DNA from 3 places in the Endozoicomonas sp. ALC013 genome. Region 1 is predicted to be linked to each of the others. Evidence: predicted binding sites of a transcription regulator. Region 1 holds the regulator's gene; each other region holds the start of a gene.
What was found. Region 1 encodes FNR, which switches genes on or off when oxygen is low (the NO sensors DNR and NnrR bind a similar motif). Its sites were predicted from a motif close to TTGATNTANATCAA; they were not measured.
Positions count from the first base shown of each region.

Region 2: the regulator FNR is predicted to act here: its motif matches at 1,490-1,503, upstream of adhP (alcohol dehydrogenase AdhP).
Region 3: the regulator FNR is predicted to act here: its motif matches at 1,875-1,888, upstream of ubiU (ubiquinone anaerobic biosynthesis protein UbiU).

Region 1 is NZ_JBLYNS010000030.1:15,127-18,407, reverse strand. It holds gene ACO6V1_RS08140 (TraR/DksA family transcriptional regulator) at 1-146, shown strand, start outside; gene ACO6V1_RS08135 (hypothetical protein) at 192-731, opposite strand; gene ACO6V1_RS08130 (adenine phosphoribosyltransferase) at 867-1,424, opposite strand; gene fnr (fumarate/nitrate reduction transcriptional regulator Fnr) at 1,504-2,256, opposite strand; gene hemN (oxygen-independent coproporphyrinogen III oxidase) at 2,770-3,281, opposite strand, start outside.
Region 2 is NZ_JBLYNS010000046.1:3,959-7,239, reverse strand. It holds gene lamB (maltoporin LamB) at 1-1,378, shown strand, start outside; gene adhP (alcohol dehydrogenase AdhP) at 1,692-2,711, shown strand; gene ACO6V1_RS10555 (YkgJ family cysteine cluster protein) at 2,990-3,281, opposite strand, start outside.
Region 3 is NZ_JBLYNS010000023.1:28,265-31,545, forward strand. It holds gene ACO6V1_RS06890 (U32 family peptidase) at 1-681, opposite strand, end outside; gene ubiU (ubiquinone anaerobic biosynthesis protein UbiU) at 813-1,820, opposite strand; gene thpR (RNA 2',3'-cyclic phosphodiesterase) at 2,138-2,779, opposite strand; gene menE (o-succinylbenzoate--CoA ligase) at 2,903-3,281, opposite strand, start outside.

The sequences.
Region 1 (3,281 bases):
GTAAAATTAACCGCGCCCTTGATCGTATAAATGAGGGCGATTACGGTTTCTGCCTGTCCTGCGGTAAGGAAATTCCGGTTCAGCGCCTTGAGGTTATGCCTTATGCTGACCTTTGTGTTCAATGTGCTGAGGCCAAGGGGTTGTAGGGGAGCATCATCAAGGCGATAAGGGAGCAGGCAGGCTGAATCCTGTTATGCCGGTTTGGCTGCAGCCTGGTTAAAGTACGTTGACTCCTCTGTGGAGCAGCCTGATTCAATAATCATCTTTTGATAGCTTTCGCAGAAGCTCTGGAGTGTTCCGGGGTTTCTGCTGTGGAAGTGCTTTTGCCATAATCTGGCCATGGCAGTGATGTCTTCTTTATCAATATCTTCGATCTGAATACCGCAGCGGTGATAGATAAGCCAGGCAATGGCGGTGGCGTAAACCAGGTTGGTCGCCAGTTCATGATGGGGGTGGGAAAGAAACTCCCGCTGGCTGGCCAGTCCCCGAACTTTGCTGGATAAGTCAGCGTTTGGTGCCAGAAACAGGTCCCAGATATTGCGGTGCATGCGAGGAGAAATCTGATAGATACCGAGTGCCTGGTGATTGGCCTGTTTCAGATGAAAACCAAGCCCGGACTCTCTGGCTGCGGTACCAAGCAGCAGGTTCTCAGCAGTAGGGCTCCACATACCCAGATGCTTGAGTGCGGGGCGAACAACATAGTGCCTTAGTTCCTTGGCGCATATTCCCATTTGCAAAGTCCTTTTCCCGGGTAGATCCCGGTCTGTGCGTCCTGTAACTGCGGGAGGGGCTCTCAGATCCAGACATTAACCCTGGATCTAAGAGACATATCGTATCATCCCTGAAATTCTGAACTGAGGGTGGTTTTACTCACCGGCAAAATTGCACAGGGCATAGGTTGGAATGCCCGCCGCATTGAGTCTGTCAGCGCCCTTGAGGTCTGGCAGATTGATGATAGCTGCAGCTTCCAGTGTGCTGGCTCCTGCTTGTCGAATCAACTGATCCCCAGCCAGCAGTGTGCCTCCGGTGGCGATAAGGTCATCCACTAACAGAATTTTTTCACCGGCCTTAATGGTGTCTTCATGCATTTCCAGTACGGCTTTGCCATATTCAAGGTCATACTCGACACTGAGGGTTTTGCCTGGCAGTTTGCCTTTCTTGCGAAACAGTGCCAGCGGCTTGTTCATGATATAGGACAGTGTCGAGCCAAGCAGGAAACCGCGGGCATCAAGCGCGCCAATGCGATCAAAAGTCTGGTTCTCATAACGCTGAACCATGACATCCACGGCCTTACGCCAGGCTTCCGGGTTTTCAAACAGTGTGGTGATATCCCGAAACAGGATGCCTTCATGGGGCCAGTCCGCGATGGTTCTGATTTGCGTTCGCAGATATTCCTGAACGGATGAACATTCGTTTGTATGCATGGGAGGGAGCATGCCGCTGTCAGTCAATGGATAAAAAGGAAGAAGCCACCTCAAAGGGTAGCTTCTTTAGAGGATAAAGTCAGGCGTTGGTAGCAATCGGTTCCAGTGTTTTTCCCCCGGCCAGGGCACAGAGTTCAACCGAGTTGCGAATTTCGATTTCCTTGCCCACGGCGGAGATCAGGCCGTTTTTCTGGAATCGGGTAAATACACGACTAACCGTTTCTACCGCCAGACCCAGGTAGTTCCCCATCTCATTTCTCGACATGGACAGACGGAACGACTGGGAAGAAAAACCCCGGCGACGAAAACGGCTGGCCAGGTTAATCAGGAAGGTGGCAATACGTTCATCGGCGTTTTTCTTGGACAGCAGCATCATCATTTGCTGGTCTTCACGGATACGCTTGCTCATCAGGCGCATCAGATGTCGGCGCAATTCCGGGAATTGATCGGAAAGGGTTTCCAGTTGCTCAAAAGGAATCTCGCAGATCATGGTGGTTTCCATCGCCTGGGCCGACACCGGATAGGTATCCGTATCCATACCGCTCAGGCCAAGAATTTCGCTGGGCAGGTAAAATCCGGTGATTTGTTCCTCACCTTCATTGGTCGCTGTGTAGGTTTTGAGAGCCCCTGAGCGAACAGCAAAGACACTGGTAAAGGGGTCACCTTCCAGAAACAGGTGTTCGCCTTTTTTCAAAGGACGCCCACGCTTGATAATGTGATCCAGCTGATCGATATCCTTAATGCTCAGTGCCAGTGGCAGGCACAGTGAGCTGAGGCTGCAGTCTCTGCAGGCCACATGGCTCGGCTGTCGGACGTTGGGCTTTGACGTCATTGAGAGGCCTCAAAGTCGTATTTGGCGAAATTCGACACTGTTTATGGAAAACCAAGTGTATGAAAAGTGTTACCGGAGTGTAAATCAGGTATGTACGCAACCGGGCAGACCCAGGGTAGGGGTTTGGTGCTGCTTCAGCAATGCGTCATAAACTGCGGTGGTTCCGGTGAGCTCTCATCTGCCGTGTCATCTATCAAGCTCAGGGCTGACCCTGATCATGGTATGGTCATGGCTCCTGGTGGTTGTGTGTCTTTATCCCTGAAAATCAATCTGACATTGTCTTATGTCACAGGATTAAATTTTCGTTCGTGGTATTTAACGGACATGGCAGATTTTGCACTTATGTTTCAAGTAAATCAATGTGATAGTGGTGGCAAGTCGTCGTCAGTTTCAGTTTTTTTCTGATAAACCGGTGAGCTGCAGAGAGGTTTCGGTTCTGTGCGGGATGATCAGTCGTTGTCGGTACTGGCGGGAGAGGGGCTCCGGAGCCTGGTGATTGCTCCGGAGTGTTACTCAGATAACCTTTGAGAAGAGCGTCTTCTCTTTCATCTCCGGTTGATGGAGATAGTGGTCGAACTGCATACAGATGTTACGGATCAGCAGTGTTCCCTTTGGCAGTACTTCCAGCAAGCCATCGCTATTGAGACTGATCAGGCCGTCTGCCCTCATCGGCTCCAGCCTTGCCAGCTCATCCCGGAAGTAATCCCTGAATTGAATATCAAACCGCTGTTCAATATCGCTGAAGTTCAGTTTGAAGTGGCAGATCAGCTGGGTAATCACTGCCTGGCGGACTTTGTCATCAGCGGTCATCTTCAGGCCGCGAACCACTGGCAACTGCTGTTCATTGATCATTGCACAGTACCGGGCTTCATCGGTGCTGTTCTGGATATAAGTGTCGCCTACCTGGCTGATGGCAGACACGCCCATGCCGATCAGGTCGCAATGACCATGGGTGGTATAACCCTGGAAATTCCGGTGCAGCGTGCCTTCTTCCCGGGCAATGGCCAGTTCATCGTCTGGCAGGG
Region 2 (3,281 bases), on a different contig from region 1:
GGCAGGTGCTCCCTCTAAATACCGTCTGGGTAATGAGTGCGAAACCTATGCGGAATTGAAGTTTGGTGCAGATCTCTTTGATCAGGATGGTGTGCAGTTTTACCTGGATACTAATCTTGCCTATAAAGTTGGCCAGCAAGGGGACTATGAAACCACTGATCCTGCTCTTCGGGAGATGAACATTAAAGCCACAGGTGTCTTTGGTGATGCGCTTCCCGGTTCAATGTTGTGGGTCGGCAAACGTTTTTATAATCGTCATGATATTCACATAATTGATTACTACTACTGGAATTTGTCTGGTCCCGGTGTTGGTATTGAGAATATTGATGTGGGGATGGGTAAGCTAGGTTTAGCGTGGGTGAGAAATCAGAATGGGGTAATGTACAACCAGTGGAATAATGGCAGCGTTGGAGCCTCTGGTGGTATGGGTTATCTGACCGAGGCCATCACTACCAACATTATTGATATCCGGTGGAACGATATCCCATTGATGGATCACCTGAAGCTGGAAGTCGGATTAGATTATGGTATCGGAAGCCCTCCTGATAAGTTACTTATTGATAAATTCCCTGACGGCAACACCTTTACCAACCCAGCAGAAACTTACTCAAAAAGTTTTTTTGACAAGAATGGCTGGATGTTCACTGGCGAGTTGACTTGGGATGTCTTGGAGGGATTTAATAAGTTTATTGTCCAGTACGCTACCGATGCAATGACAGGTCCTGGTGCAGGGACAGCTGGAATGTATCTGCAAACCACCGACTGGTTTAAGGGCAATAAGCTTTGGCGCATTATGGATCACGGCGCGGTAACTTTGATGCCAAAACTGGATATGATGTACGTTGTCGGTGTCACCGAGGTAAAATACGATAAATCGTTCTATCCGCAAAATGGTCAAAAGTCTACTTGGGTCACTGCCGGTATTCGTCCATCGTGGAACTGGAATGATCTAACCAGTACCACTATTGAGCTCGGATACGATCATGTAAAAAATGCCCACTCGAATTTCGAAGCAAAAGTTGATGAATCAGGCAGTCAGAAGAAGAATTTATTTAGTAGTAACACGTTCAAAAGCAATCTCTGGAAATTTACGTTAGCTCAACAGTTTCATCCTCAGTTCGGAAACTGGGTAAGGCCCCAAATTCGAGTTTTTGCAACTTATGCAAAGTGGGATAAAGCAGAAGGCTATAAGCAGTTTAGCTCATCCTCGAGTCCTGACACGGGTGTCCAAAAACCCTGCAGTGAGTCTCCAGAAACTTGCAGTGCATTAGGCCTCGAATACTTCGATACCTTCACCTCACCCCAGCAAATCGTGAAGGCCTATGGCAGCAAATCCGACGGCTGGACCTACGGAGCCCAGATGGAAATCTGGTTCTAATCCATTAGATTGGTTCCCCCTCGCCCCCACGGTCCTAAGGGTGTTGCAAAAGATATAAAAGCCTTGAACCACAAAGACACGAAGGCACAAAGGAAAGCCTCTTTAATTTGACTGACATAGCTCAGGTAAGCCCAGAAAAACTTTGTGTCTTTGTGCCTTTGTGGTTTCCTGCTTTTTAAGGCCTTCCGCAACACCCTCTCCTCCCTGGGAACGCATACCAATCCCAACCGTAAACACAAAACCGCGTAACTCCACACTACCCGCAACAAGAAAACCAAACGGGTATCAATCCGGAACAACAAGGTAACCCATCATGAAGGCAGCCGTCGTTCATCATTTCAAAGATCAGCTTACCATCGAAGATCTGCCGCTACCCAAGCCAGGCCCACGGGATGCACTGGTAAAAATCCATGCCTGTGGTGTCTGTCATACCGATCTTCATGCCTGCCATGGAGACTGGCCGGTTAAACCAAAACTGCCGCTGGTGCCCGGCCATGAAGGTGTGGGAACGGTCACCGAAGTTGGTGACCAGATCACTCATATCAAACCGGGCGACCGTGTGGGTATTCCCTGGCTCTATTCCGCCTGTGGCTACTGCGAGTACTGTCTGGAAGGCAAAGAAACACTCTGCCTTGCCCAGCACAATGCCGGTTATTCCATCGATGGCGGCTATGCCGAATACTGCCTGGCAGCTGCCGACTATGTGGTCAAAGTGCCCGACAACATCAGTTTTGTCGATGCCGCCCCCCTGTTCTGTGCCGGGGTTACCACGTATAAGGCCCTGAAAGTCAGCCGTACCAAACCTGGCGACTGGGTTTCCGTTGTCGGTGTGGGCGGGCTTGGTCACCTGGCCGTTCAGTATGCCGTAGCCATGGGTCTTAATGTGATTGCGGTGGATACCGGGGCGGAAAAGAAAGCGTTATCCCTGGACTTGGGAGCCACTCACTTTATCGACTTTATCCGGGAGCAGCCGGAAGAAAAAATTCAGTCGCTGCTGGGTAACGGTGTTCACGCGACTGTCTGTACGGCGGTCTCCAAAGCGGGCTTTGACAGTGCTTATCGCTCCGTGCGCAGGGGAGGAACCTGTGTACTGGTTGGACTCCCCCCGGAGGATATGCCCATTCCTATATTCGATACGGTAATCAACGGCGTTTCTGTTGTTGGTTCCATCGTAGGTACCCGCAAGGATTTACAGGAATGCCTGGAGTTTGCTGCCCAGGGTAAAGTAAAGGCGATTATCCAGAAACGAACCCTTGAAGAGATCAACGCGATTTTTGACGAAATGGAGAAAGGTGATATTGCCGGGCGTGTTGTTATGGAACTGGCCCAGTAATTTATTCAATTACTTAGTGCTCTAACATGGTTTCAATGAGTTTAACGTGTACAATCTCCGTTCACCCTGAGCGGAGTCGAAGGGTGCTTGGCACGATCTATCAGAGTCTGGAGTTTCCGCCCTTCGACAGGCTCAGGACGAACGAAGTGCGGAGGCACGACAACCCGTCAAACTCATTGAAACCATGTACTAGCCCTCTGTGGTTCCCAAAAACGCTTTTTCATCTGCCTTATGCCATAACCCTTATGCCATAACCCTAGCCTGGGCAAAATGGTCTACTACTGTCGTTTTGCCCGCTCTACTTCATACTTCTCCAGCCGCTTGTCCCAGTTTTTGAAACGTGTACGACAATAGGCATCCAGTTCGTCGTAGGTCTGAAAATAGAGTTCGCAGCCATCATTAATGGGAGCGTCCTTCTCACAGGCTTCATTACTGTGTTCCCGGCAGATAATGGGGCGTCGTTCATAGATACCACAGCGATTATCCGGCAACAGGAATTCACACCGGGTCTGACAGAGCAGGTACCAGCCATTGCCATCCTTGAAAATATGCACGCCCTTATGGGCCACC
Region 3 (3,281 bases), on a different contig from region 1:
ATGACAACTGCCAGACAGTGTCTGAATACCGTTGATGGTAAACAGCGCATCACCTTCCCGGGTCGCCAGGGGAATACCTGCTGATGACTTAATACAGCTGAACTCGCAGCTGTCTTTGCTCAGCTCATGGGTTCGGGCGGTAAAACAGCGGGCCGAGTAGGCCAGTGGCAGGTAGCCATAGCTGAATACCTCGGTTTCCAGATCATCAATGCCCAGCTCTGGCAAGCGCCCCATAATCAACTTAAGGTGCTCAAAAGAGAGTTCAACCGGCAAAACCCAGCGTTTTAAACCGGTACCATGCAGAACCTGCAATGCTTCAGCACTGTACAGATTCACCGAAGGACCGGTAATAAAAGGGACGCCCGCTTTTGATAGATAGTGGACAGCGGCCATATCGTTGGCTTCTACAGTAAAGTCTCCGTTCTCACAGACCTTGCTCACCTGAGCCAGTTCAGACTCAGCTTCAATCAGCGTCAGTGTCGATAGAACGACTTCTTTGCCTTTAGACTGCAATAACCTGGCAATGGCTAACCAGTCATCCAGCTTCAGCTCACGTCTTTTCGAACAGACGACTTCTCCCAGGTAGACTCGTTCAAAGGCGGACTCGGCTACTTTCTTGTAAAACGCCATAACGTCTTGTTTAGGCCAGAAGAACAGTAGTGGGCCAAGGGTAATTTGCATAGTTTATTCCCTGTCTGCGCCGGGCGTTACCCGTAAACGCGATCTATCAGCCACAAAGCAAAGCAGGTAAAAACCTTTGTGGCTTCGTGTCTTTGTGGTTTAAATCAAAAGAAACAGCCAAGCAGCCAACATCACTGCCAGGGACGGTTATAGGCACCCAGTGTAGTCTGGCTACCTTCAGACAAACGGGAAAGGCCAGCCATCCAGCGTTCATTGGTGGTAAAACGATCCGGATTGGCCTGGTAATGGTCCAGCGCTTCCCGCCAGATTCTCACCACTTCGGCAACATAGGCGGGGCTTCGCTGGCGGCCCTCAATTTTCACCGCACTGATGCCAGACTGATACAGCTGAGGGATCAAATCCAGGGTATTGAGGCTGGTAGGCTCTTCAAGGGCATGACTGACCTGATCATTCACGGTAAAGCGCCCCTTGCAGAGGGTTGGATAACCGGCCTGCTCATGGTGATCAAAACGGTCGATCAACAAACCTCCCAGTCGGGTTTCCATCCCATTGGCCGTGGTCTGCCAGCGCACAGCGGATGCGGGAGAACAGGCACCGGCAGTATTGGGCGATTCCCCTGTCACATAAGAAGAGAGAATGCAGCGCCCTTCAGCCATAATACAAAGACTGCCAAAGGCAAATACTTCCAGTTCCACCGGGCTTTTCTGAGCCAGTCGCTCAACCTGTTTTAACGACAGCACCCTGGGCAGTACTGCGCGCTTGATACCAAAATGATCATGATAAAAAGACAGGCTGGCCTGGTTAGTGGCTGAAGCCTGAACGGAAAGATGAAGATTAAGATCGGGGTATCGCTTGCTGGCATAGTCCAGCACACTGATATCAGCAGCAATCAGGGCATCGACACCGAAGTCGGCACACATATCCACTGCTTTTTTCCAGCGGTGCCAGTTGGTCGGCTGGGCATAGGTGTTTACCGCAACAAAAAGCCGCACCTTTTTTCCACGGGGATTTTTATCAACGTAGTCCAGTGCCTTCATGGCCCGCTGATCAGAAAAATTCAGACCGGCAAAATGCCGGGCATTGGTTTCATCACGAAAGCCGATGTATACGGCATCAGCACCATTATCGACAGCGGCTTTCAGGGAAGGAAGGTTACCGGCAGGACACACCAATTCCATAGAGAATTATCCAGTAGTTTTTGCGCAGCATAGCACGCTGAACAAAAAACCGACTTGATACTTATCAAGAAATAGCCAGAAAAACAAGTATCAACACCTAGCACATGGTTTCAATGAGTTTGGCGGGTTGTCATGCCTCCGAACTCCGTTCGTCCTGAGCTTGTCGAAGGGCGGAAACTCAGGACTCTGAGATCGTGCCAAGCACCCTTCGTCCGTGCATCCTGAGCGGAGCCGAAGGGCGCTCAGGGTGAACGGAGATTGTATACGTCAAACTCATTGAAGCCATGTACCAGGCAACCATCTACTCATCAGTGTTTTCATGCGCTAATAGCAAGAGGCAACAACGGAAAAGCATGGAGAGATTTATATCGCGTTCCCATTGCAGTGTTCTCACTTTCCAGTAATACCACCTCACCCACCGTCACCCGGAAGCTGGGAAGGTTAAAATACTGACTATGGGTGACATACCTTGGTCGTTTAAACCGCCCCAGGGTTACGTGGGGGCGAAAATTCCGGGTTTCAGCACTGAAGCCTGACTGCACTGCTGCCTGCTCACAGATATCAGCAAGCCGTTTTAACTCCTGTCCTGAATGCATCTCCAGGGCCAGCACCCGGGGGTTTCGGCCATTTGGAAAGAAACGAAAACAACCGGTCATACTGTCAAAGGTATGGTAGTCCGCCAGATCATTTTCAAGATTGCTGATTAACTGCTGTAACTGTCGGGGGGAGCTATTGCCCAGGAATTTAAGGGTAATGTGCTGCTGCTGGGGAGCTACCCAGCGCAAGTCGTGATCATGTCCTTCACCGGCTCGATGAATGGCTTTCTTATGCAGCGTTGCAGCAAGTTCAAGAGGAAGTTTTACAGCAAGAAAAGCCCTGACCGGTGAATTATGGGGCAGCGTCTCATCAAAAGAGGCCGGGATGCTGGAAGCGTTGTAGCTAATAGGGTTATTTTTCATATTATTCTAACTTCAACGTCTGACTGCTAAATTCAAACCAATTGCACCCTGCAATTTGGTTTGGCTAAGTTTGTTGAACCTAGTCTAGTACATTGTTGGCAGAAATCTGCCTGTATCGTCGTATTATTCCAAAAGTGCCTGAAAAAAGCGGCGATTAATCTTGATCCCTGATTCCGCTACCTGCTCAGGAAATAAACGAATATGTACCGGCACTTTGAATTTAGCTATCTTGCCTGCCAGCCTCTCTTTTGTAAATGGTTCATTCAGGGTACCGTCCACCGTCTGAACATAAGCCACAGGGCGCTGGCCATATTCAGGATCCGTCATGGCAACGACCACCGCCTGGACAATCTCCGGGAAGGTCAGCAAAGCCTGCTCAATCTCTTCAGGATGAATATTCTCTCCCCCTGAGATCAACATATTATCCATACGACCAAAGACCTGTAACTGGTCGCCGTGCCAACGCCCTTTGTCACCGGTATTAAACCAGCCACGGGTACCC